DNA from 3 places in the Nocardioides ureilyticus genome. Region 3 is predicted to be linked to each of the others. Evidence: predicted binding sites of a transcription regulator. Region 3 holds the regulator's gene; each other region holds the start of a gene.
What was found. Region 3 encodes LexA, which represses DNA repair genes until DNA is damaged. Its sites were predicted from a motif close to TCGAACANNTGTTCGA; they were not measured.
Positions count from the first base shown of each region.

Region 1: a site for LexA is predicted at 1,923-1,938, ahead of ACSMHG_RS00605 (HNH endonuclease signature motif containing protein). Genes of this name have one in related genera too.
Region 2: a site for LexA is predicted at 3,721-3,736, ahead of ACSMHG_RS13500 (HNH endonuclease signature motif containing protein). Genes of this name have one in related genera too.

Region 1 covers NZ_JBNCOG010000001.1:116,457-123,345, forward strand. Annotated here, with positions in the region: gene ACSMHG_RS00595 (DUF4153 domain-containing protein) at 1-91, shown strand, start outside; gene ACSMHG_RS00600 (VOC family protein) at 225-557, opposite strand; gene ACSMHG_RS00605 (HNH endonuclease signature motif containing protein) at 626-1,879, opposite strand; gene ACSMHG_RS00610 (ATP-dependent DNA ligase) at 1,982-3,505, shown strand; gene ACSMHG_RS00615 (RNA polymerase sigma factor) at 3,544-4,161, shown strand; gene ACSMHG_RS00620 (hypothetical protein) at 4,158-4,976, shown strand; gene ACSMHG_RS00625 (hypothetical protein) at 5,024-5,641, shown strand; gene ACSMHG_RS00630 (TetR/AcrR family transcriptional regulator) at 5,703-6,428, shown strand; gene ACSMHG_RS00635 (NAD-dependent epimerase/dehydratase family protein) at 6,441-6,889, opposite strand, start outside.
Region 2 covers NZ_JBNCOG010000023.1:9,465-16,353, reverse strand. Annotated here, with positions in the region: gene mshB (N-acetyl-1-D-myo-inositol-2-amino-2-deoxy-alpha-D-glucopyranoside deacetylase) at 1-380, opposite strand, end outside; gene ACSMHG_RS13510 (collagen-like domain-containing protein) at 515-1,615, opposite strand; gene ACSMHG_RS13505 ((deoxy)nucleoside triphosphate pyrophosphohydrolase) at 1,781-2,395, opposite strand; gene ACSMHG_RS13500 (HNH endonuclease signature motif containing protein) at 2,425-3,678, opposite strand; gene ACSMHG_RS13495 (hypothetical protein) at 3,789-4,751, shown strand; gene ACSMHG_RS13490 (hypothetical protein) at 4,770-6,889, opposite strand, start outside.
Region 3 covers NZ_JBNCOG010000015.1:62,483-69,371, forward strand. Annotated here, with positions in the region: gene ACSMHG_RS10420 (MXAN_6640 family putative metalloprotease) at 1-1,452, opposite strand, end outside; gene ACSMHG_RS10425 (phosphatase PAP2 family protein) at 1,479-2,252, opposite strand; gene lexA (transcriptional repressor LexA) at 2,342-3,079, opposite strand; gene ACSMHG_RS10435 (SDR family NAD(P)-dependent oxidoreductase) at 3,245-4,063, shown strand; gene ACSMHG_RS10440 (LysM peptidoglycan-binding domain-containing protein) at 4,431-4,832, shown strand; gene ACSMHG_RS10445 (hypothetical protein) at 4,984-5,331, opposite strand; gene ACSMHG_RS10450 (ATP-binding protein) at 5,457-6,464, shown strand; gene ACSMHG_RS10455 (mismatch-specific DNA-glycosylase) at 6,526-6,889, shown strand, end outside.

The DNA of each region.
Region 1 (6,889 bases), on a different contig from region 3:
CTGGCTGGAGTGGAACCTCGGACGCGCCCGAGCCGACGAGATCCTTGACCGCGTCGCCGCCACCCCGCCCCGGGGCTGCGTCGACTCCTGAGCCCGGTTCGGTGGTCGAGCAGCGTCCTCGGTGGTCGAGCAGCGTGTTCGGTGGTCGAGCTTGTCGAGACCACACGGGTCCTCGGTGGTCGAGAAGCGTGTTCGGTGGTCGAGCCTGTCGAGACGACGCCCGCCTAGTGGCTCAGATCGATGACACAGAACAGGTTCCCGTCGGGGTCGGCCAGCACGATGAAGTCGGCATCCTCGGGGTACTCCCAGTCCACTCGCCGAGCGCCGAGTGAGACGAGGCGCTCCACCTCGGCCAGCTGCTCGGCCTCGTCCTCGGCCCACAGGTCGAGGTGGGTCCTGTCGTCCGCGTCGAGGTGGAGCCGCGTACCGGGCGCTTCCTGCGGCACGAGGAAGGCCGGGTTGTGTGGCTGCCTGGCGTAGCCGAGCGCCTCGGCCCAGAAGCTCCCGGCCCGTCCGACGTCCGACACGTTCAAGACCACTGCTCCGAGTCGCAACATGCCCGCGACGGTGGCACGTGGAGGCGGGCTCATCAACCAGTCGACAACCAGGTCGTGGGGACGTCGGTCTAGATCCGTCGGTGGAAGGTGACGCTGCCGTCGCGATGTCGCTGGGTGGCGTAGGTGGGGTCGTGGATGCGGGCGTGGTGGTGGGGGCAGAGGTTGCGGGCGTTGGCGAGGTCGGTAGGCCCGCCGGAGTGCCAGGGGGTGTCGTGGTGGGCGTGGCAGAGATATGCGGGCCAGTCGCAGCCGACGGTGGTGCAGGTGGGTTGCGACTGGTTGAGGGCGGTGCGTTGGGCTTTGGTGAAGAGGCGGGTGGTGCGGCCGAGGTCGAGGACCTCGCCGTGGGTGCCGAGGACGGCGGGGATGATGCCTGCTTCGCAGGCGATGCGGCGGGCGTGGGCGGCGGAGATGACGCCGCCGGTGTCGAGCTGCGCGTGCTTGAGGCCGCCGAGGAGGGTGTCGAGGTCCATGGTGACCACGACGGTGGCGTTGGTGCCGCCGAGGTCGGGGAGCCGGTCGACAGGGAACCGCTCGATCAGCTCGACGAAGGCAGACCCGAGCCGTTCGGGTGAGGGCCGTCGTTCGTAGGCGCCGGCGCCGTCGGTGGCGGTGAGGTGCTTGGGCGCCGAGAGCGCCAGCAGCGCCTTGTGGAGCATCTGTCCCGCGGCTTCGGGCACGCTGAACTTCCCGACCATGCTGCCGCGACCGTCGGGGCACATCGTCAGGAAGGCGCGTGCCTCGGCTTCGCGTTCTTCCCGTTCCAGCGCCCGGGCGTCGTGGGCCTCGCCGATCTCGGGAGCGATGACGGTGAGCAGGTGCTTGCCGATCACCCGCAACGCTGTCGGGTCGTGATGGGCCGCCTCAGCCACCAAGTGCCGCTCAGCCCTGGAGTAGAGGTCGGGCTCCAACCCCTCGGGGAGTGCGTCCAACGCCCCGGTGATGACGCGGGCCTGCTCGGCGTTCATCCCACCGCCAGCGAGGGCACCGCGCACGAGGTGGAACCGCCCCAGCGCGTCTGCGAGCCGGACCCGGCCGGCGGCGGCACGCCGGTCCTGCCGCGTGGCGTGGGCCCACCAGCTCGCCGTCGACGTCGCACCGGTCTGCTCCTCGACACGAACCTCGCCGGCGTGCGCGGCCACGCGCAGCTCCAGCTCCGCGACCTGCGCCGCGAGCCCGGTCAGCTCCACCAGCGTCGCGCCGGTCTCCTCGGCGTCCAGGCCGAACAACGGCACCTCTGCCAGGCCGTCCAGCTCCGAACGCAGCCGCGCGACCGCACGCGAGACCGGGTGGTCTCCGCCGGGTCGCAGGTCCTTGGCCATGACCCCACTCAAGCACCGACCACCGACAGGTCGCTCGCTCTATTCACACACCTGTTCGACATCGCGAACACGTTCGGGGGTGCGATCGGCTTGGATGGCCCCATGCTCCTCGCCGACGTCGTCGCCACCTCGCAGGCCGTCGCGGCCACCCGGTCACGCAAGGCCAAGGTCACGGCTGTGGCCGAGCTGCTCCGTCGCCTCGTCCCGGTCGAGGGCGATCGGGACCGTGACGAGGCGGCGACGGTGGTCGCGTACGTCGCCGGGGCCCTGCGTCAGCGACGCACCGGCCTGGGGTGGCGCTCGCTCACCACGCTCCCGGCCCCGGCTGCGGAGCCGTCGCTGACCGTCCTCGGCGTCCACCAGCAGTTCGAGCGGATCGCGGGGATCGGTGGCGCGGGGTCGCAGGCCGTCCGGGCGACGGCCGTCGCGGACCTCTTCGGTCGCGCCACGGCCGACGAGCAGCACTGGCTGCGCGGACTCGTCACCGGGGAGGTCCGGCAGGGCGCCCTCGACGCGCTCGTCCAGGAGGGCGTCGCGGCCGCCGCCGGCGTCCCTCTGGCGGCCGTCCGGCGAGCCGCCATGCTCGCCGGGTCGACGATCGAGGTCGCGGTCGATGCCCTGGTGGGCGGCGAGGCCGCGCTGGCGTCGTACGGCTTGGAGGTCGGCCGACCGGTGCTGCCGATGCTGGCCTCGTCGGCGCCGTCGACCGAGGAGGCGATGGCCAAGGCGGGAGGCGGACGGGTCGCGATCGACACCAAGCTCGACGGCATCCGGATCCAGGTGCACCGCACCGGCGACGACGTCCGGCTGGCGACCCGGTCGTTGGACGACATCACCGACCGGCTCCCGGAGGTGGTGGCCGTCGCGCGCTCCCTCCCGGCGACGTCGTTCGTGCTCGACGGGGAGGCCATCGCGCTGGCCGACGACGGCCGGCCCCGACCGTTCCAGGAGACGGCGTCGCGCACGGCTCAGGAGTCCGGGATCGCCGTGACGCCGTACTTCTTCGACGTCCTGCACGTCGACGGCCGCGACTTCCTCGACGCCCCCGGCACCGAGCGGCTCGCCGAGCTGTCCCGGCTGGTGCCGCCGGAGCACCGCGTCGAGCGGCTGGAGACCGACGACGTCGCGGAGGCGGACCGGTTCGTCGCACGGGTGCTGGCCGCGGGCCACGAGGGCGTCGTGGTCAAGAACCTGGCAGCGCCGTACGACGCGGGGCGGCGCGGATCGGCATGGGTGAAGGTCAAGCCGGTGCTGACCCTCGACCTGGTGGTGCTCGCTGTCGAGTGGGGCTCGGGTCGTCGCCGCGGGTGGCTCTCCAACATCCACCTCGGCGCCCGCGACCCGGCGACCGGCGAGCTGGTCATGGTCGGCAAGACCTTCAAGGGGATGACCGACGAGATGCTCGCCTGGCAGACCGAGCGGTTCCTGGCGCTCGAGTCCGCCCGCGACGGCCACGTCGTCCACGTCCGCCCCGAGCAGGTGGTCGAGATCGCGATCGACGGCGTGCAGCGCTCGACGCGGTACCCCGGCGGCGTGGCGCTGCGGTTCGCCCGAGTCGTCCGGTACCGCGACGACAAGCGCCCGCAGGACGCCGACACCATCACCGCGGTGCAAGCGTTGTTGTGACGCTCGGAACCCGACGCGGCCTGCGGCCATAAAGAGGCATGAGCCAGATGTCGGAACGACCGCCGCCCACCGACGGGGAGCTGTGGCGCAGCGCCGCCACAGGCGACGGCGAGGCTTTCGGCCTCCTCTTCGACCGCCACTGCGAGGCGGTCCGCACGTACTGCGCGCGTCGCACCGGTTCCCTGGACGCAGCAGACGACCTCGTCTCCATGGTCTTCCTCGAGGCGTGGCGTCGTCGGGACGACGTCGAGCTCCACCACGACCAAGCGCTGCCCTGGCTGTACGGAGTCGCCAGGCGGATCGTCCAACAGCGGTGGCGCAGCGCCGTACGGCACCGACGCGCCCTCTCCCGCGTGCCCGCCACCGCCGTCACCGACGACCACGCGGACGGGGTCGCAGCCCGCGTCGACGACCAGGAGCAGCTCCGCCGCGTCGGCGAGGCCCTCGACCAGCTGCGACCGGCCGAGCGCGAGGTCCTGCTCCTGTGCGTGTGGCAGGAGCTCGACTACGTCTCCGCGTCGATCGCGCTCGGCATCCCGGTCGGGACGGTGCGCTCCCGGCTCAGCCGGGCCCGCGCCCGGCTCCGAGCCATCGAGGAGGGCCACGGCCCGGCCATCCCACCCACCGTCCCACACTGCGCCCAGGAGAACCGATGAGCACCCTCAGCCCCCTGCCGCCGCACCGGCACGCCGCGATCCGTCGGATGCTCGTCGAGCACGTGACCGCCGACGTCGACGCCGCTCCACAGGCCGCGCGGATCAGCCGCCGTGTCGGCTGGAGCCTGGCCGGCGCGAGCACCGTCGCAGCGGCCACGGCGGTCGGCGCCGTCGTGCTCGTGGCCACCGATCCGACGGCCCCGCCCTCGTACGCCAGCTGGACCGCCGTCCCTGAGACGGCACCCGGCGCGACGGTCACGGACGAGGACGCCCGCGAGTGGGCCTCGAGGTGCACCGACCTCGGCGTGGGGGGACTCACCTTGCCGTCGTACGTCGACAGGCCCGGCCCCGGCGACGTGCTGGTGGACCGTCGCGGGGACTTCACCTACTGCGTCGACATCCACCTCGGCGCCGGCACCGGCACCCACCCGCTCGTCGCACTGTCCGGCGTGCGGGCCGACGGCGGCCCCGAGCTGACCCACATGTCGGCGACCGTGTTCGACCAGCCGTACGAGGTGCCGACCGGTGGCGAGGTGTTGTCCCTCAACCAGCCCATGGACACACCGGACGAACCGGATCAGCACGTCCTCAGCCTCGACGTGCACCACCTGATGGGCCTGGCCGGGCCCGAGGTACGCGCGGTGGACATCGTGCTGAGCAACGGACTCCGCATCACCACCACCCTCGATGACGGCAGGTGGGCTGCCTGGTGGCCCGATGACCGTGGTCCCGCCAGCGGAGCCGTCCTCGAGGTCCGCACGGCGACCTCGACGAGAATCGTCACCCCGGCCGAGGTCGACATCTTCAACCAGTAGGCGCCGCGCGGACCGAGCCTCGCCCGGCCTGCGGCATGCTGACCGCCGTGCACTCCCGACGGCTGGCGGCCACGGCCCTCTCCTACGCCGTCCTGCACCACCTCGGGTTGCTGCCGGACGGGCTCGGCACCGCGCCGGAGGGCACCCGTTGGGCCGACTGGCTGGACCTCGCCGTGCCGTGGCTGGTCCTGGCACCTGCGGCGGCGACGCTCGCCTCGGCACCCGCCACCGGCCGCGCGTGGCTCACGTTCGGTGCCGGCGCCCTGGCGTACGCCTCTGGCCACGGCATCCACCTGGCGGCCAACTCGGTCGCCAACGCCGACCCGGGTCCCACCGCGCACCTGTGGGACGAGGTCGTCGGGCACGTGCTCTGGTACGCCGGCGTGGCGGTCGTCGCCGCCGCCGTCGCGACCACGATGCGCGGCCGCAGGCGGCCGACCGGGCACCGCGCCGCCGTCGGCATCGCGCTGGCCCTCGGGGTCGGGATCACCTGGGCGACGAACGCCCTCGGCGGCGTCGGTACGACGGTCCCCGGCCTCGTGGTGGCGCTGGCCGGCGCCGCCTGGGGATGGCGACACCGGCGCGAGCTCCCCGGACTCGTGCTCGTCGCCTCCGCAGCCGCTGTCGTGGTCCTGGGAGGGGCACTCGCGCTCCGAGCGACCTAGCGCCCGTCGATCGCGTCACACACGTGCAACTGCGAGTTGCACCATCGCTACGATCGGCGCCATGTCCACCGAGCGACCCGTGCCTGCCGTGCCGAGCGGACGGAGCGCTCCGGCGACCGACGGCCGGCGCTCCGCCGCGGCCGCGCGGCGGCGGGCACGCGAGCAGGAGATCATCGCCGCCACCCGTCGCCTCTTCGATCTGCGCGGCGTCCGCGACGCGCAGATCGAGGACATCGCCTCGGCGGTCGGCATCAACCGGGCCATCGTCTACCGGCACTTCTCCGGCAAGGAGGAGATCTTCGCGCTGACCCTGGTCTCCTACCTCGAGGAGCTCCGCGAGGCCCTCGCCACCGCCGCACCCGTCGGGGCCGACGCGCGCACCCGGCTCGAGGCCCTCGTGACGGCCTTCGTCGACTACGGCTTGGCTCACCCGGCGTTCGTGGACTGCGCCCAGGCCCTGATGCGCCGTACGGGCAGCGAGCTGCTCGACGAGATCAGCGAGAGCGCGCTCTTCCGGCTCGGGCGCGGCATCTCCTCCTGCCTCTCCCTGCTCGCCGCCGCGCTGGAGCACGGCGTCGAGAGCGGCGAGTTCCGGGTCGACAACCCCGCGCTCCTCGCGAACACCCTGTACGCCAGCGGGCTGGGCGCCCTGCAGCTGGCGCGGCTCGGCATCCTGGTCGAGGAGGCGGCACCGGGCGTGCCGACGGTCGGGCAGATCTCCCCCGACCAGGTCCGTCACTACCTGGTCACCTCGGCGCTGGCGCTGGCCACGCACCCGCCCGCCTGACGGGCGACCGGCTCAGGACTGCCGGAGCCCGGCCTCGAGCTCGGCCAGGGCCGACGGCAGGTCGGTCGCCGGCGACCACCCCCACGCCCGAGCCCGGTCCGCGGCGATCCGCCCGGTCCAACCGGGGCCGTCCTCCCACACCGGCTCCACGTCCACGGCACGGGCCACCGTCTCGTGGTAGTCGCGGACCGTCGCCGGCGGGGCAGCGACGTTGACCGGGGTGCAGGCACCCTCGACCGGGCCGCTCGCGGGATCGCTCGCCGTGGGCACGCGTCCGGTGGCGACGTCGGCGACCAGGCTCACGAGGTCGTCGACGTGCACCCAGGCGAACGTCCGGTCCGGTACGGCGTGCCGCGCCTCGGGCTGGTCGCGGATGGCCTGGGGACGCAGCGTGTTCCACACCGACCTCTTCCCCGGCCCGAGGATCGCCGGCGGGCGGACCAGCACGGTGGTCAGGCCGT
Region 2 (6,889 bases), on a different contig from region 3:
GCCTGGGTCAGGTCGGCGTGCCAGAAGGCGTTGTCGTGGATGGTGTCGGCCGGGATGGCGTAACCGTCCTCGTGCCACTTCATGCCGGAGTCGCGGTAGCGGCCGAAGCCGCCGAGCCAGCGGTGGTCGGTGACCCCGAGCGCGGCCATCGCCTCGGCGATCTCCCCGCGGCGGTGCTCGCCGAGGCGGTCCTCCTTGTCCGCCGCGAGGTGCTCGAGCTCGGGGACGAGGATCTCGCCCATCTCCCCCGCGGTGCAGGTGACGAGGGTGACGCCGCGGCCCTCGGCGACGTACTTCGCCATCGTGGCGCCCTGCCCGATCGACTCGTCGTCGGGATGGGCGTGGACGAGGAGCAGGCGGTGCTCAGGCGCGTCAGGCATCCCGCGAGCGGAGACAGTCCCCGGGTGGGCGAGCCCGACCCAGCGGTGGTCGTGCTGGCGTGACCACGCCCCGCCGGCAGGAACCGCGGTCCAGCCTGGACCACCCGTTCGTGTGGTCCAGGCTGGACCGTCGCTCAGGAGATCGACAACGGAACCGCGAACTGGCCGGCGCCCGAGAGCGCAGGAAGGCCCACCGCGGCGGCGCTGACGTGCTTCAGCTGGTAGCCGTGCCGGGTGCCTGCGCTCGCACCGCACTCGGGGTTGTCGATCGTCGCGGCGGTGAGGGCGACGTTCGGCGCCGACATGGCCCCGACAGCAGTGTCCGGCACCGCGAGCGTGTTGGGCGTACCGAGGTAGACCAGCGTCTTGGCGTAGATGGGACCCGCCTCCGACCAGCCGGAGTTCAGGTAGGCCGTTCCGGTGCATCCGGCGCCGGTGTAGTAGGCCTGCGCCGGGTAGAGCGATCCGTCCCACCCCACGTTGAGGAGGTAGTTGCTCGAGGTCATGACCGTCAGGCCCGCGTCGGCGATGGAGACCGCCGTGCCGATGAGTCCACCGTTCGCGTCGAGCACCTTGTAGCCACCGGTGCCGGCCGGTCCCTGCGGCCCGACCTCACCCCGTGGCCCCTGCTCCCCGGTGTCGCCCTTCGGGCCGGGTGCGCCCGTCGCCCCCGTGTCGCCCTTGGGACCTGGGGGTCCGACCGGGCCCGTCGCGCCGGGTGCGCCGTCCTCACCGGCGGCGCCCGGGAGTCCGGTGGCGCCCATCGGGCCCATCGGCCCCTGCGGGCCGGCCTCGCCCTGCTCGCCCTTCTCACCCTTCGCGCCAGCGGCGCCGTCGAGGCCGGGGATGCCCGGCAGGCCGGGGATGCCCTGGAGACCCGCCGGCCCCGCCGGTCCCATCGGCCCGACTGCTCCACGAGCACCGTTTTCGCCGTCAGCGCCGTCAGCGCCGTCAGCGCCGTCCTTGCCGTCGACCCCCGGAAGACCCTGCGCACCGGGGATGCCCTCCTGGTTCCAGCTGATGCGACGCTCACGCTTCGCCCACTTCGAGGCGCCGGTGGAGCACGGCGCGGCGTTGGTCTCGAGTCGCAGGTTGCCGGTCTTCAGCCGGTAGCAAGCGGTGATGACCTCGTCGGAGTCATCGGAGGAGGCGTAGGCGCCGCCGACGGCAGCGGTGAGCGCGAGTGCGGCGGCGGCAACGCCGGCGATGCGGGAGCGGGAGACACGAGATGGCATGGGAGTCCTTGGTTCGGCGCGATGAGACAGCGCTTCATTCCACACCTCCTGGGGAGGCGGCGCCGCCGATTGCGGGGTTTCGATGCGTGACGTTCACGCAGGGGCGCCCTCCAGCCTCCGCGCCGCGGCCCGGGCCGGGCCAGCCGTCCAGACCAGCCGACCGCGCTACTCGGCGTCCAGCCACCCGTCGAAGTCGTCGACGAGCAGCTCGAGGCGGACCTGCGGCGCGTCGGTGACCACCGCCCACGGATGATCCTCGTCGTCGTCCTCGCCGGCCAGCCGCTCGCGCTCGACCTGTGCGTCGTAGCCGTCGCCGCGGAGCCGGGCCGCCACCAGCAGCGCGTCGTCCTGCTCGAAGAAGACCGCGCGCCACGTCGGACCGGCCGACCGCAGCTCCGCGGCGACCTGCGCCAGGAACGGCCGGTCGGCTGCGAGCCAGTCGACGTCCTCCAGCTCCTCGGGCCCCAGCCAGCGCAGCTGGTCGTGGGTGCCGTCGACGGGCTCGACCGCGTCCGCCTCGCCCAGGAGCCGGACCACGGCCGCGGTGAGCTCGTGCCGCTCCCCGACTGGGACCGCCCCGTCGAGCCAGCGGACCACCTCGACCTCGATGTCCAGCTCCTCCGCGAGCTCGCGCGCGAGCGCGACCTCCGGCCGCTCCCCCGGCTCCACCTTGCCGCCGGGCAGCTCCCAGCGTCCGGCCGCCTCAGGAGGACGGGTACGGCGCGCGGCCAGCACCCGGCCGGCGCGGACGATGGCGGCTCCGACGACCCTGGTCTTCACCGGGCGGAGCCTAGTTCGCAGCCGGCGGACTACGTCCTCCGGTGGAAGGTGACCTGTCCGTCGGGATGTCGCTCTGTCGCGTAGGTGGGGTCGTGGATGCGGGCGTGGTGGTGGGGGCAGAGGTTGCGCGCGTTGGCGAGGTCGGTAGGCCCGCCGGAGTGCCAGGGGGTGTCGTGGTGGGCGTGGCAGAGATATGCGGGCCAGTCGCAGCCGACGGTGGTGCAGGTGGGTTGTGACTGGTTGAGGGCGGTGCGTTGGGCTTTGGTGAAGAGGCGGGTGGTGCGGCCGAGGTCGAGCACCTCGCCGTGGGTGCCGAGGACGGCGGGGATGATGCCTGCTTCGCAGGCGATGCGGCGGGCGTGGGCGGCGGAGATGACGCCGCCGGTGTCGAGGGAGGCGTGGCGCAGGCCGCCGAGGAGGGTGTCGAGGTCCATGGTGACCACGACGGTGGCGTTGGTGCCGCCGAGGTCGGGGAGCCGGTCGACGGGGAACCGCTCGATGAGCTCGACCAACGCGGACCCGAGCCGCTCGGGTGAGGGGCGGCGTTCGTAGGCGCCGGCGCCGTCGGTGGCGGTGACGTGCTTGGGCGCAGACAGCGCCAACAGGGCCTTGTGGAGCATCTGCCCCTGCGCCTCGGGCACGCTGAACTTCCCCACCATGCTCCCGCGGCCGTCGGGACAGATGGTGAGGAACGCACGCGCCGCAGCCGCTTGCTCTTCGCGTTCCAGGGCGCGGGCGTCGTGGGCCTCGCCGATCTCGGGTGCGATGACGGTGAGCAGGTGCTTGCCGATCACCCGCAACGCGGACGGGTCGTGATGGGCCGCTTCGGCCACGAGGTGCCGCTCAGCCTTGGAGTAGAGGTCGGGCTCCAACCCCTCCGGAAGTGCGTCGAGGGCGGTGGTGATGACGCGGGCCTGCTCGGCGTTCATCCCACCGGCGGCGAGCGCCGCCCGGACGGAGGGGAACCGCCCCAGCGCGTCGGCGAGCCGCACCCGGCCGGCGGCGGCACGCCGGTCCTGCCGCGTGGCGTGAGCCCACCAGCTCGCCGTGGAGGTGGCGCCGGTGGTGGCTGCGACGTCGTTGCCCTCGGCCTGGGCGGCGAGCCGCAGCTCGAGCTCGGCGACGCGCGCGGCGAGCGCGGTGACCGCGGTGAGGGTGGCGGCGTTCTCCTCAGCCGTGAGGGCGAACAGCGGGGCCTCGTTCAGGTCGTCGAGCTCGGCGTGCAGCCGCGCGACCGCACGCGAGACCGGGTGGTCTCCGCCGGGTCGCAGGTCCTTGGCCATGACCCCACTCAAGCACCCGCCACCGACAGTCGCGCACTGTTTCCACACTCCTGTTCGAATGCCCGCTGATGCTCGCGGCGACCGACGAGGCGGACCGTAGGGTCGACGCCGTGACCGGAGTGCACCTGACGCGGACAGCCGAGAACGTCGACCAGATCGACGCCCTCGCCCGCCGCCACGGCGGTCGCGTCGGGCTGGCCGGCGTGGTGTCGCAGCTGGACCGGCGGCTGCGCCGTACCTGGGCGCCGTGCCTGTCGCGGCACCGCGCGTGGACGTGGGACGCAGCCGACCGCCGTGACCCCGCCTGGTGGCCGCAGGGCGTCTCCACCGCCGACCGTGCGGACACCGCCGAGCTGGGTCGCGCCGGGGACCGGCTGCTCGTGGTCAGCTGGTACGCCAAGGCCGGCGGCTCCCGGCTCTCCTTCCTCGACCTGGCGGCCCGCCGCTACGCCCACGTCCTCCTCGCAGTGCCGACCCACGACGGCTGGACGCCGCTGCGGGTGCACGCCGGCGGCATCGCGTGGCACGGCAAGCACGTGTACGTCGCCGCCACCGGCCGGGGCTTCTGGACCTGCCACACCGACGACATCATCGCCACGCCGGAGGGCCTCGTGCTCCCGGTGCGGTTCGGCTACCGCGCCGCCGCCGACGACGGGGTGGAGCGGCTGCGCTACTCGTTCCTGTCCGTCGACTCGACCAGCACGCCACAGCGCCTCGTGGTGGGCGAGTACGGCAGCCGCCGGCAGACCCGGCGGTTGGCCCACGTCGCGCTCGACCCGGCGACCGGGCTGCCCGCGACCGACGCCGAGGGTGTCGCGCGGCCCTCCGTGCTCGAGAGCGGCGTCGTGCGCGCCCAGGGCGTCGTGGTCGCCGCAGGCGACCACCACCTCTCCGCCTCCCACGGCCCGTGGGTGCCCGGGTCGCTCTGGAGCGGCCGGCCCGGCGACCTCCGCGAGCGGCGGTTCGCCCTGCCGATGGGCCCCGAGGACCTCGACTGGTCCCCCGTCACGGACCGGCTGTGGACCGTGACGGAGCACCCCCGGCGGCGCTGGATCGTCTCCCTCCGACGGTGACGGATCGGCTTTCGCCGATCAGCGGATCCTGCGGACGTTGCTGCGGTCGCCGCGCGTGGCCGCGGTCTTGCCGACGACCACGACGTAGGTGGTCCTCCGCTTGCCGTTGCGGTCGGCGACGACCCACGACTTCTTGCCGCGCGCGTTGAGGTTGCCGATCCGGACCAGCACCCGCCGGCCGCTCCGCTGGACACGGAAGAGCCGGGCCTTGGCGCCCTGGGCGGCCCTCGGCGCGGTGACGGTGAGCTTGTCGCGGCCGGCGCCGGTGTTGAAGCCCTTGAGCCGGGCGGTGATGCGCACCGGACTGCTGGTCTGCCCGTCGGCCACGAACGTCACGCGGTCGGAGCGCCCCGCCTGGTCGACGACCGGACCGTCGGCCTTCCCCGCCCGAGCCACGGCCGTGATGGTCGCGGCGCCCTCCCGGGTGCCTCGGAAGGCGTGGCTGAGCGCGCCGTCCTGGCCCAGCAGCCCGCTGGCGGAGTCCGCGTCGTTGCGGTCGGGACCGCTGCGATCCAGTCGGACCCAGAGGTCGGCGATCGGCTCGCCGAGCTGGTCCGTGGCCGTGTACGTCGAGGTGACGGCCGACCCGACGCGCTGGGTGTTGGCGCCCGAGTGGTCGAGGTTGTAGGTCGACAGGGCGGGGTCGACGGCGTAGTACTCGACCTGCCGCTTGCCGGTGAGCGTCTCGGTCCCCGGCGTGACGCCCAGCGCGGGGGCCGCGCCGTACCGGTTGGTCTCGGTCTGCCAGGTGCCGGTCGACTCGACGTTGCCGGCCCCGGTGGCGCTCAGGACGACGTCCCCGTCGGTGTCGAAGTCGGAGGTCACCTCCGCCGTGGAGAGCGCGGCGGTCTCCGACGCCTCGCCGACCCGGACGGTCTCCCCGCCGACGAGGTTGCCGAACTGGTCCTCGGTGAAGACGTCGAGCAGCACCGTGTCGGAGGTCGGCGCCTTCGGCAGCACGCCGGACTCCTGCCGGGCCGCCCGGGCCAGCTCCACCCGGACCTCGCCGCCGTTGTAGGGGTCGGCCGACGTCCAGTCGACCGTCTCGGTGTCGAACAGGCTGCCGACGGTGGCGGTCACCGTGGCAGCGACCGACCCGTCGTCGTCGAACCCGCGGTCGCGCTCGATCGCGAGCGTGAACCGCGCGACGCCCTCGGCGTCCGTGGTCACGGTGAGCTGCGGCCCGCTGTTGCGGTAGGCACCGGCGTCCTGGCCGGCGGCCGGCTGGGCGGCCGGCTGCAGGTCGGCGAAGGACTCGGCGTACGGCGTGAAGAAGCCGTGGCCGGTCCGCAGCGTGACGACCTGGTTGGCCAGCGGCGTGCCGTCGGTGGAGCTGACGGTGACCCGCGAGCTGACCGGGCGGCCCGGCGTCTGCCCGGCCGTGCTGAGCGGCGTCTCCGCGGCGATCTCGACCCGGCCGACGGCGGTGGACCGCAGGAAGTCGACCCGGTAGCCGCTCACGGCGGCGTCGCGGTTGCCGGCGGGGGCGGCGGCGATGCTGCCCCCCTTCTCCTCCGGCTGGGGGCTCTCCGCGGGGTCGGTGACGGTGACTGAGAAGCGCCCGTCGGCACCGGTGGTGACGCTGTGGGTGGTCACGGGGGCGGCGGTGCCGGTGGCGAAGCCGGCGTCGCCCGCGTCGTCCGCGCCGGCGCCCGACTCGGTGCCGCGCCCGAAGGTGAGGGCGATCTGGCGGCCGGGCAGGCCGGTGCCGTCCTCGAGGGTGTACGTCGCGGGGATCGTCCGCGAGCCCCCGGCCGGAGTCTGCACGGGGCTCAGCAGCTCCGAGCCCAGCACCGCCTCGCCGGTCTTGAGCGTCAGCACCTTGCGGCTCGGGATGGCCCCGTTCCCGGTGAGCAGCTCACCGGCGAGGGCGGCGTGGAGCTCGTAGGTGCCGGCCTCCTGGCTGCTGGGCAGCGGGACGACGGCCTCACCGTCGCCGTTGGTGAGGGTCGGCCGCGTCCCCGACGAGGGCTCGCGGACCGTCGCGGGCGAGCCGTCGAACGGCGTGATCACCCAGTAGTAGCTCACTGCCCGCAGCGGCACGGCCAGGTCGCGGCCAGCCTGGTCCCTCACCTGGACGGTGATGTCGCCGAGGCCGCTCTCGTCCCGGTCGAAGACCGCGCCGTCGGCCGAGGTGC
Region 3 (6,889 bases):
CGGCACCCCCATGCAGGAGAACGGCGAGGACTTGGACCGCCAGCACTGCGAGCGGCCGCTGGCGTTGACCAGGGTCACCTCCACCGCGGCGACCTTGGCCCGGGTGAAGGGGACGGTGCGGCGGCCGGCGCCACTGCGGTCGAGCCGGATGGGAGTGGTCGTCGTGGAGCCGGACCGGGACACGACCGTGACCAGCGCGATGGACCCGCGGCTCAGGTCGGCCATGTCGACCCGGACGGCCAGCCGCCGGCTGCCCCGCTTGGGCAGGAAGCGGCCGGTGGCGGAGGCGAGGTGGTCCAGCTTCGTGGCGTACCAACCGCGCTTGCGGCTGAACCGGCCCAGCGGCGCGGTCGGGTAGCGGTTGGCGGCCCCCTCGGCGTAGGCCTGCGCCGGCCGGCGGTTGGCCACCGCGAAGGCGGCGTACGCCGCGCCGAGGCTGGTCCCGCGGGCGGTGAGCTCGCTGGCGACCGCCTGCAGGGAGTACTGCTTCGGGCCGCCGGGCGCGTCGTCCGCGCGCCGCCACATGTCCCGCACCAGGGTGGGCATGCCGCCCGCCTCGGTGTCGAACCGCTCGGTGAGGAAGCGGAAGAAGACCCATCCGCCGTACTCGTGGCCGTCCCCGTACTGGTCGAGCGAGCGCGCGGGGTGCGAGAGCGGGCTGGTGCCGAGGTAGCCCACGTTGTCGTCGACGTCGTCGAAGACCTCGTCCTCCGCCCAGGTGGCGGTGGCCTCCATGAACCAGCCGTCCTCCGCGACGTCGTAGCCGAACTGCACGGCGTGGAAGTACTCGTGCGCGGCGGTCACCTGCATGTTCTGCAGCGGCGTGCCGTGCCGGAACTGCGTCGGCGAGAAGTCGTCGTCGAGCACGCAGTAGGCAGAGGTGTCGTAGCGGCCGTCGGCCGGCGGCTGGTCGGGGCTGCAGTAGCCGTAGAGCTGCTCGGCGCCGACGTCCTGCAGGTAGATGTCGGGCAGGGCGTTCCCGCCGGCGCTGCCGTCGGGCTTGACCGGCCGGTAGCCCGCGTCGACGTAGGTCTGCTGGAGGCCCTCGACGGTGGCGATCACGGCGTCGACGTAGCCGGGCTCGACGTCGCTGGCGTTCCAGTGCAGGCAGATCGTGGCGGTGCACCGCGCCTGGCTGGTCGCCGGCCGCCGCAGCAGCGCGTCGGCGCGGGCCCGCTCGGCCCCGGTGAGGGTCGAGCGGCGCAGCGTGAGGTCGCGCAGCGCGAGGGTCGCGCTGGGGCCGCCGCGGCCCTCGAGCACCGCCTCGGCGCGGGCCAGGGCCCGGCGTGCGCTGGAGAGCGCCCGCGGCGTGGGCTCGGTCATGGGGCCGGTCGTGCGCTCGGCGACCGGACGGTCAGCCGACGCGCGGGGACCGGCTGCTGCCGGCGCCGCGAGGGAGGCGCCGGTCGCCAGGACCAGGGCAAGGGTGAGCAGGGGACGGGCAGCGCGCATGGGGGCTCCAGGTACGGCGGGGAGGGTCAGCCAACAGGAGCGGGGTGCTCGTGCGCATGCCTCGTACGGGTCATTCTCGGGGTCATCCACCGTGCGACGGCGAAACCCACGCCGATGACGGCCCAGCCGGCCAGCACGTCGAGGACCCAGTGGTTCCCGGTGCCGACGATCACCACCGCGGTGATCGCGGCGTGGGCCCATGCCAGGCCGTGCGCCCATCGGCTGCTGGAGTGGCGCTGGACGATGATGGCCACCCACAGCGCCCAGCCGGCGTGGAGCGACGGGAACGCCGCCAGCTGGTTGGTCAGCTCGCCGAGGCCCTGCGGCGCCGAGGCGTCGGAGCCCCACCAGCCCTCGGTCGCGTGGAGGGCGAGGACGTCGACGTACCCGTCGACGAAGCGGGGCGGCGCCATCGGCAGCATCAGGTAGAGCGCCAGGCCCACGGTGGTCGCGGCGACCAGCGCGCGTCGCTCGGGGACGTAGCGGCGGGGGCCCTTCCGGAAGAGCCAGACCAGGGCGCCGGCCGTGACGACGTAGTGCGCGGTCGCGTACCAGAAGCTCGACAGCAGACCCACCAGTCGGATCTCCACGAAGAGCTGGTTGAGGGCGAACTCCCAGTGCAGGCCGACGAGCCGCTCGACGTTCAGCAGCTCCTGGGCCCGGCTCAGTGCTGGCCCCATCGCGTCGTCGGCGAAGTGCCGGGAGACGCTGTAGGCGACGTAGAGGACCGCCAGCAGCGCGAGCTCGGCGAGCCCGCGCCGCAGGCGGGAGCGTCCGGTCGGGCTGGTGGAGGGAGGCACGCGCTTAGCCTCTCATCAAGACAGGTGATTAGGCATCAGGCTTGACCCTGACCTTCACCCGATCTCCCCAGCTCCGGCCCCGACCGGCCTCACATCCGGCGCAGGACCGCCGTCACCTTGCCGAGGATGGTGGCGTGGGTGCCGTCGATCGGCTCGTACGCCGCGTTGTGCGGCAGCAGCCAGACCTGGCCGTCCTTGCGCTGGAAGGTCTTCACCGTCGCCTCGCCGTCGATCATCGCGGCGACGATCTCGCCGTTGTTCGCCGTCGGCTGCTGGCGGATGACCACGTAGTCGCCGTGGCAGATCGCGGCCTCGATCATCGAGTCGCCGGCGACCTCGAGCAGGAAGAGCTGGCCGTCGCCGACGAGCTGCTTGGGCAGGGGGAAGACGTCCTCGACCCGCTCCTCGGCGAGGATCGGGCCACCGGCGGCGATCCGGCCGACCATCGGGACGTACTGCGCGGCGGGCATGGCGTCGCCCACGCCGGTCTCGTCGAAGGAGCTCTCGTCACCGCTGGAGATCGAGCGGCGGGTGGCCATCGCCTCGGGCAGGAAGACCTCGAGCGCCCGCGGGCGGTGGGGGTCGCGCTTGAGGAAGCCCTTCTCCTCCAGCACCTTCAGCTGGTGGGCCACGCTGGAGGAGCTGGTGAGGCCGACCGCCTCGCCGATCTCGCGCATGCTGGGCGGGTAGCCCCGGCTCTCCACGCAGTCGCGGATGTGGGTGAGGATCCGCGTCTGCCGCGGGGTGAGGCCCGTGACGCCGGGCGCACCGTCGGGCAGCTCGGAGACCTGGGGGCCGGGGTTGGTCGGGCCGGGGTTCTTCGCCATGGGGTGCCTTCCGGGGTGGGCGCGGGACGCGTGCTGCCGATGCAGGTGCTGATGAGTCTGGTGCGGGGTGCTGGCAGCACGGTAGTGACTCCCGGCCTGTCGTTCAAACATCTGTTCGAACGGGCGTGTCGGCGGCCCGCGCGGGCGGGTTGGCATGATCCGGTCATGGACGCCTCTCCCCGCCGTGCTGCCACCACTCCCGCCACTCCCAGCAGCGCCGTCGTCACTGGCGCGGCGCGCGGCATCGGCCGCGGGATCGCCGAGCTCATGGTCGCGCGCGGCTTCCGCGTCGTGGTGACCGACGTCGACGGCGAGGCGCTGGCGCGGACGGCGGAGGAGATCGGAGCGGCGGAGGCGGTGGTGCAGGACGTGCGCGACCCCGACTCGCACCGGCGGGTCGCCGAGGCCGCGGCCCGGCACGGCGAGCTCACCGCCTGGTTCGCCAACGCGGGCGTCGGGGACGACGGCGCGCTGGCCGACCTGGGCGACGACCAGGTCCGCAAGGTCGTCGAGGTCAACCTGCTCGGCGCGGCGTGGAGCATCCGGGCTGCGCTCGACGCGTTCGGGTCCAGCGGTGGCGACGTCGTGGTCACCGCCTCGCTGTCCGCCCTCGGGCCGGTGCCCGGGCTCTCCCTGTATGCCGCGACCAAGGCCGCGGTGGTCTCGCTCGCCTCGTCGGTCGCCCTGGAGGCCCCGCGCGGCGTGCGGGTCCACGCACTGTGCCCCGACGGCGTGGACACCGACATGGTCGCCGGCATGGACGACCGCGGGCTCGGCAAGCGGCTGGTGGCCTCGGGCGGCCGGCTGCTGACCGTCGAGGAGGTCGCCGCCGCGGCGGTCGACCTGGTGGGCAGTCGTCGTGTGGTGCGCACGGTGCCCGGCTGGCGCGGTGCGGCGATGCGCGCCGGCCAGCTGGCGCCGTCGCTAACCGGGCCGGTGCTCGCCGCCTTCGCCGCGCAGGGGAGGCGCCGGCTGCGGTCGTAGTCGGCCTCGGTCAGGAAAGGCGGGGAGGCGTCAGCATCCCAAGTTCACTTGGGATGCTGACGCTTCGCGGCTGTTGCAACACCCGAGGAGCGTCAGGGATGGCCGTGAGGCTCCCGCGCGCCCGGCGCCGCGGTGAGCAGCTCCCGGACACGGCACCTCCGCCCTGGGCTGTTCGAACATTTGTTCGCGCCGACCCTTGATTCGTTCGAACAGGTGCTCTAAGGTCGCACACATGTTCGATCGAACGTCTGCTCGATCGTCGCTCCGCCCCTCGCTCGCCGGCCGTTGTCGGTGGGGGCGGTTAGACATCGGGACGACCGAGATCGAGACGACCCGAGGCTGACCGCCACTTCCCCAGGAGGTCCCCATGAGCACCATCACCGTCAACGCTCCCCGCGCCACCCGCATCGCTCCCGCCCGCCGGGCCGGCGTCGGAGCCAGTGCTGGTGTCGGAGCCGGTGCAGGCGCCGGCGCGAGTGGTGTCCGGCTGACCCGCCGTGGCCGCCTGGTGGTGTTCCTGCTCGCCCTCACCGCCGTGCTCGCGGCCGGGATCTTCATCGCGGCGGGCTCCGTGGCCACGCAGGAGGCCGGCACGCCCGAGCCCACCGAGGTCGTGATGGTCGGGACCGGCGACACCCTGTGGGGGATCGCCTCCGACCTCGCCGAGGACGGTGACGTCCGCGCCATGATGGAGCGGATCGAGCGACTCAACGCCCTCGACTCCGCGGTCCTCGACGCCGGCCAGCGCCTCCGCGTGCCCGTCGAGTAGTCGACACACCACAGACTCCGTCAGCCGCTTCGACCCCGGCTGACGGGCCGGGGAAGACAGGGGCGGGGCCGGGCACGGCCCCGCCCCTGCGGCATCTCCGGGCACTCCCGCGCGGGCGCGGGTACGTCCTTCCCGTCCTCCGGTGACCAGGTCAGCGCGAGGCTCGCCGGCCCCCGGGCGCGACAGGGGTCCGTTCGCGCTCGGCGTCACGGAGCGGCGGGGGAGGAGAGGTGATGCCCATGGCGCGCAGCAGTCGCGCCACGAGCATCAGGCCGACGAAGAGGCAGGCGACCGCGCCGACCGAGGCCAGCGCGAGGAACCACCACGCGTTCGACTCGCCGCCCCGGGCGCTGGCGCCGAAGTCGATCGCGGCGTAGACGAGATAGCCCCACGCGACCACCAGGACCGTGATCCCCACTGCGAGCAGCAGCAGGCGCGGCTGCAGGCCGGTACGGCGCTTCGCGCCCCGGCGCGCGCCTGCTCGCTTGCCCTGACCCACGCGCACCATTGTCACCGATCCGGGGTGTCCATGGGGCCGGACCCGCGGGCTTCGTCGGGAGTGCGTGGTCCGGCAGGCAGGTCGCCCCGCGACGGGCGGGCTGCCGAGGGTTTACCCTTTCGGGCGTGCACGGCGAGGTGGGGAGATCGCCGGCGCGGATCGAGCACTCGGACGCGTCGGGAGGTCCGCTCGCCCGTCTGGCCGACGCGGTCCGCGCGGCGCACGACGTCGACGAGATCGCGGTCGCGACGCTCGGGGTCGTGGCCGACCTGCCCGGCGTGTGCCGGGTGGCCCTCGCGCTCAGTGAGGGCGGGGGGCGCCGGCTCCGGTTCGTCGACAGCCTGCGGGTGGAGCAGGACCCCGAGGTCGAGTGGTGCCACATCGACGCCTACGACGACGTCCCGCTCACCACGGTCGTCCGCTCCGGCGAGGTCGTCCACGGCTCCCTCGAGTCCTTCGGCGACCGGTACGCCGCCCTGGTCAAGGTTCAGCGAGAGCTCGGCGTCGGCGCGCTGGCGGCGCTGCCGCTGCCCGGCACCGGTTCCCCGATCGGTGGCCTGTTGGTCTACGCCGGTGCCGACCACGAGTTCTCCGCCAGCCAGCTGGAGCTGCTCGAGGGCGCGGCCCGCCGCGCCTCCGACGCCATCCGTCGGGTACGGCTGGTCTCGGGTCGGCAGGGCTCGGACGCCGTCCCGGAGGAGCCGGTGATCCCCGAGGGGGCCCTGACCACCAGCGTGCTCCTCGAGGGCGACCCCCGGGCGACGGCGGCCGCTCGCCGGTTCCTGCGCCAGCACCTGCAGGCGTGGGGCGTGCCTGACGACGCGATCGGCGACGCCCAGCTCTGCCTCTCCGAGCTGGTCACCAACGCCGTCGTCCACGCCGGCACCGCCTCGGAGCTGCGGGTGGTGCTTGACGCCGGTCTGCTGACCGTCACCGTCCGCGACCTCGGCGGCCTGGGCCGCCCCGCCAGGGACGAGCCCAAGCCGTCGGGCGACACCGACCCGCTGCGCGTCTACGGCCGCGGCCTGCAGCTGGTCGACGCGCTCTCGGACCGCTGGGGCTCCGAGCGCGACGTCACCGGCACCACCGTCTGGTTCGCCCTCGAGCTCGGCGAGGGTTCAGCGCCGGCCTGATCCGACCGGCGGGGACGCGCGAGCACGTGTGGCTGCGCCGTACGGCGGTCACCGTGGCGGCGTGCAGGTGCTCCCCGACCTCGTCGCCCCCGAGCCGCTCGTCGTCTTCTGCGGGCTGGCGGGCGCGGCGAGCACCAAGCACCGCGACCACTACTACGAGTCGCCCGGCAACAGCTTCTGGGAGTCGCTGCACCTCTCCGGCTTCTCGCCGCGCCGCCTCCAGCCGCACGAGGACCGGCTGGTCACCGAGATAGGCCTCGGCCTCACTGACCTGGTCGGCCACTGGGACCCCCGCTGGGTCGAGATCGACGAGCTGGTCGCCAAGTGCGAGCGGTGGCACCCGGAGTGGCTGGCGATCACCGGCAAGGGCGCCGCGCACGAGGCGTCCAAGGCACTGGGCCGCCGAGGCCGGCCCGGGCTCGGCG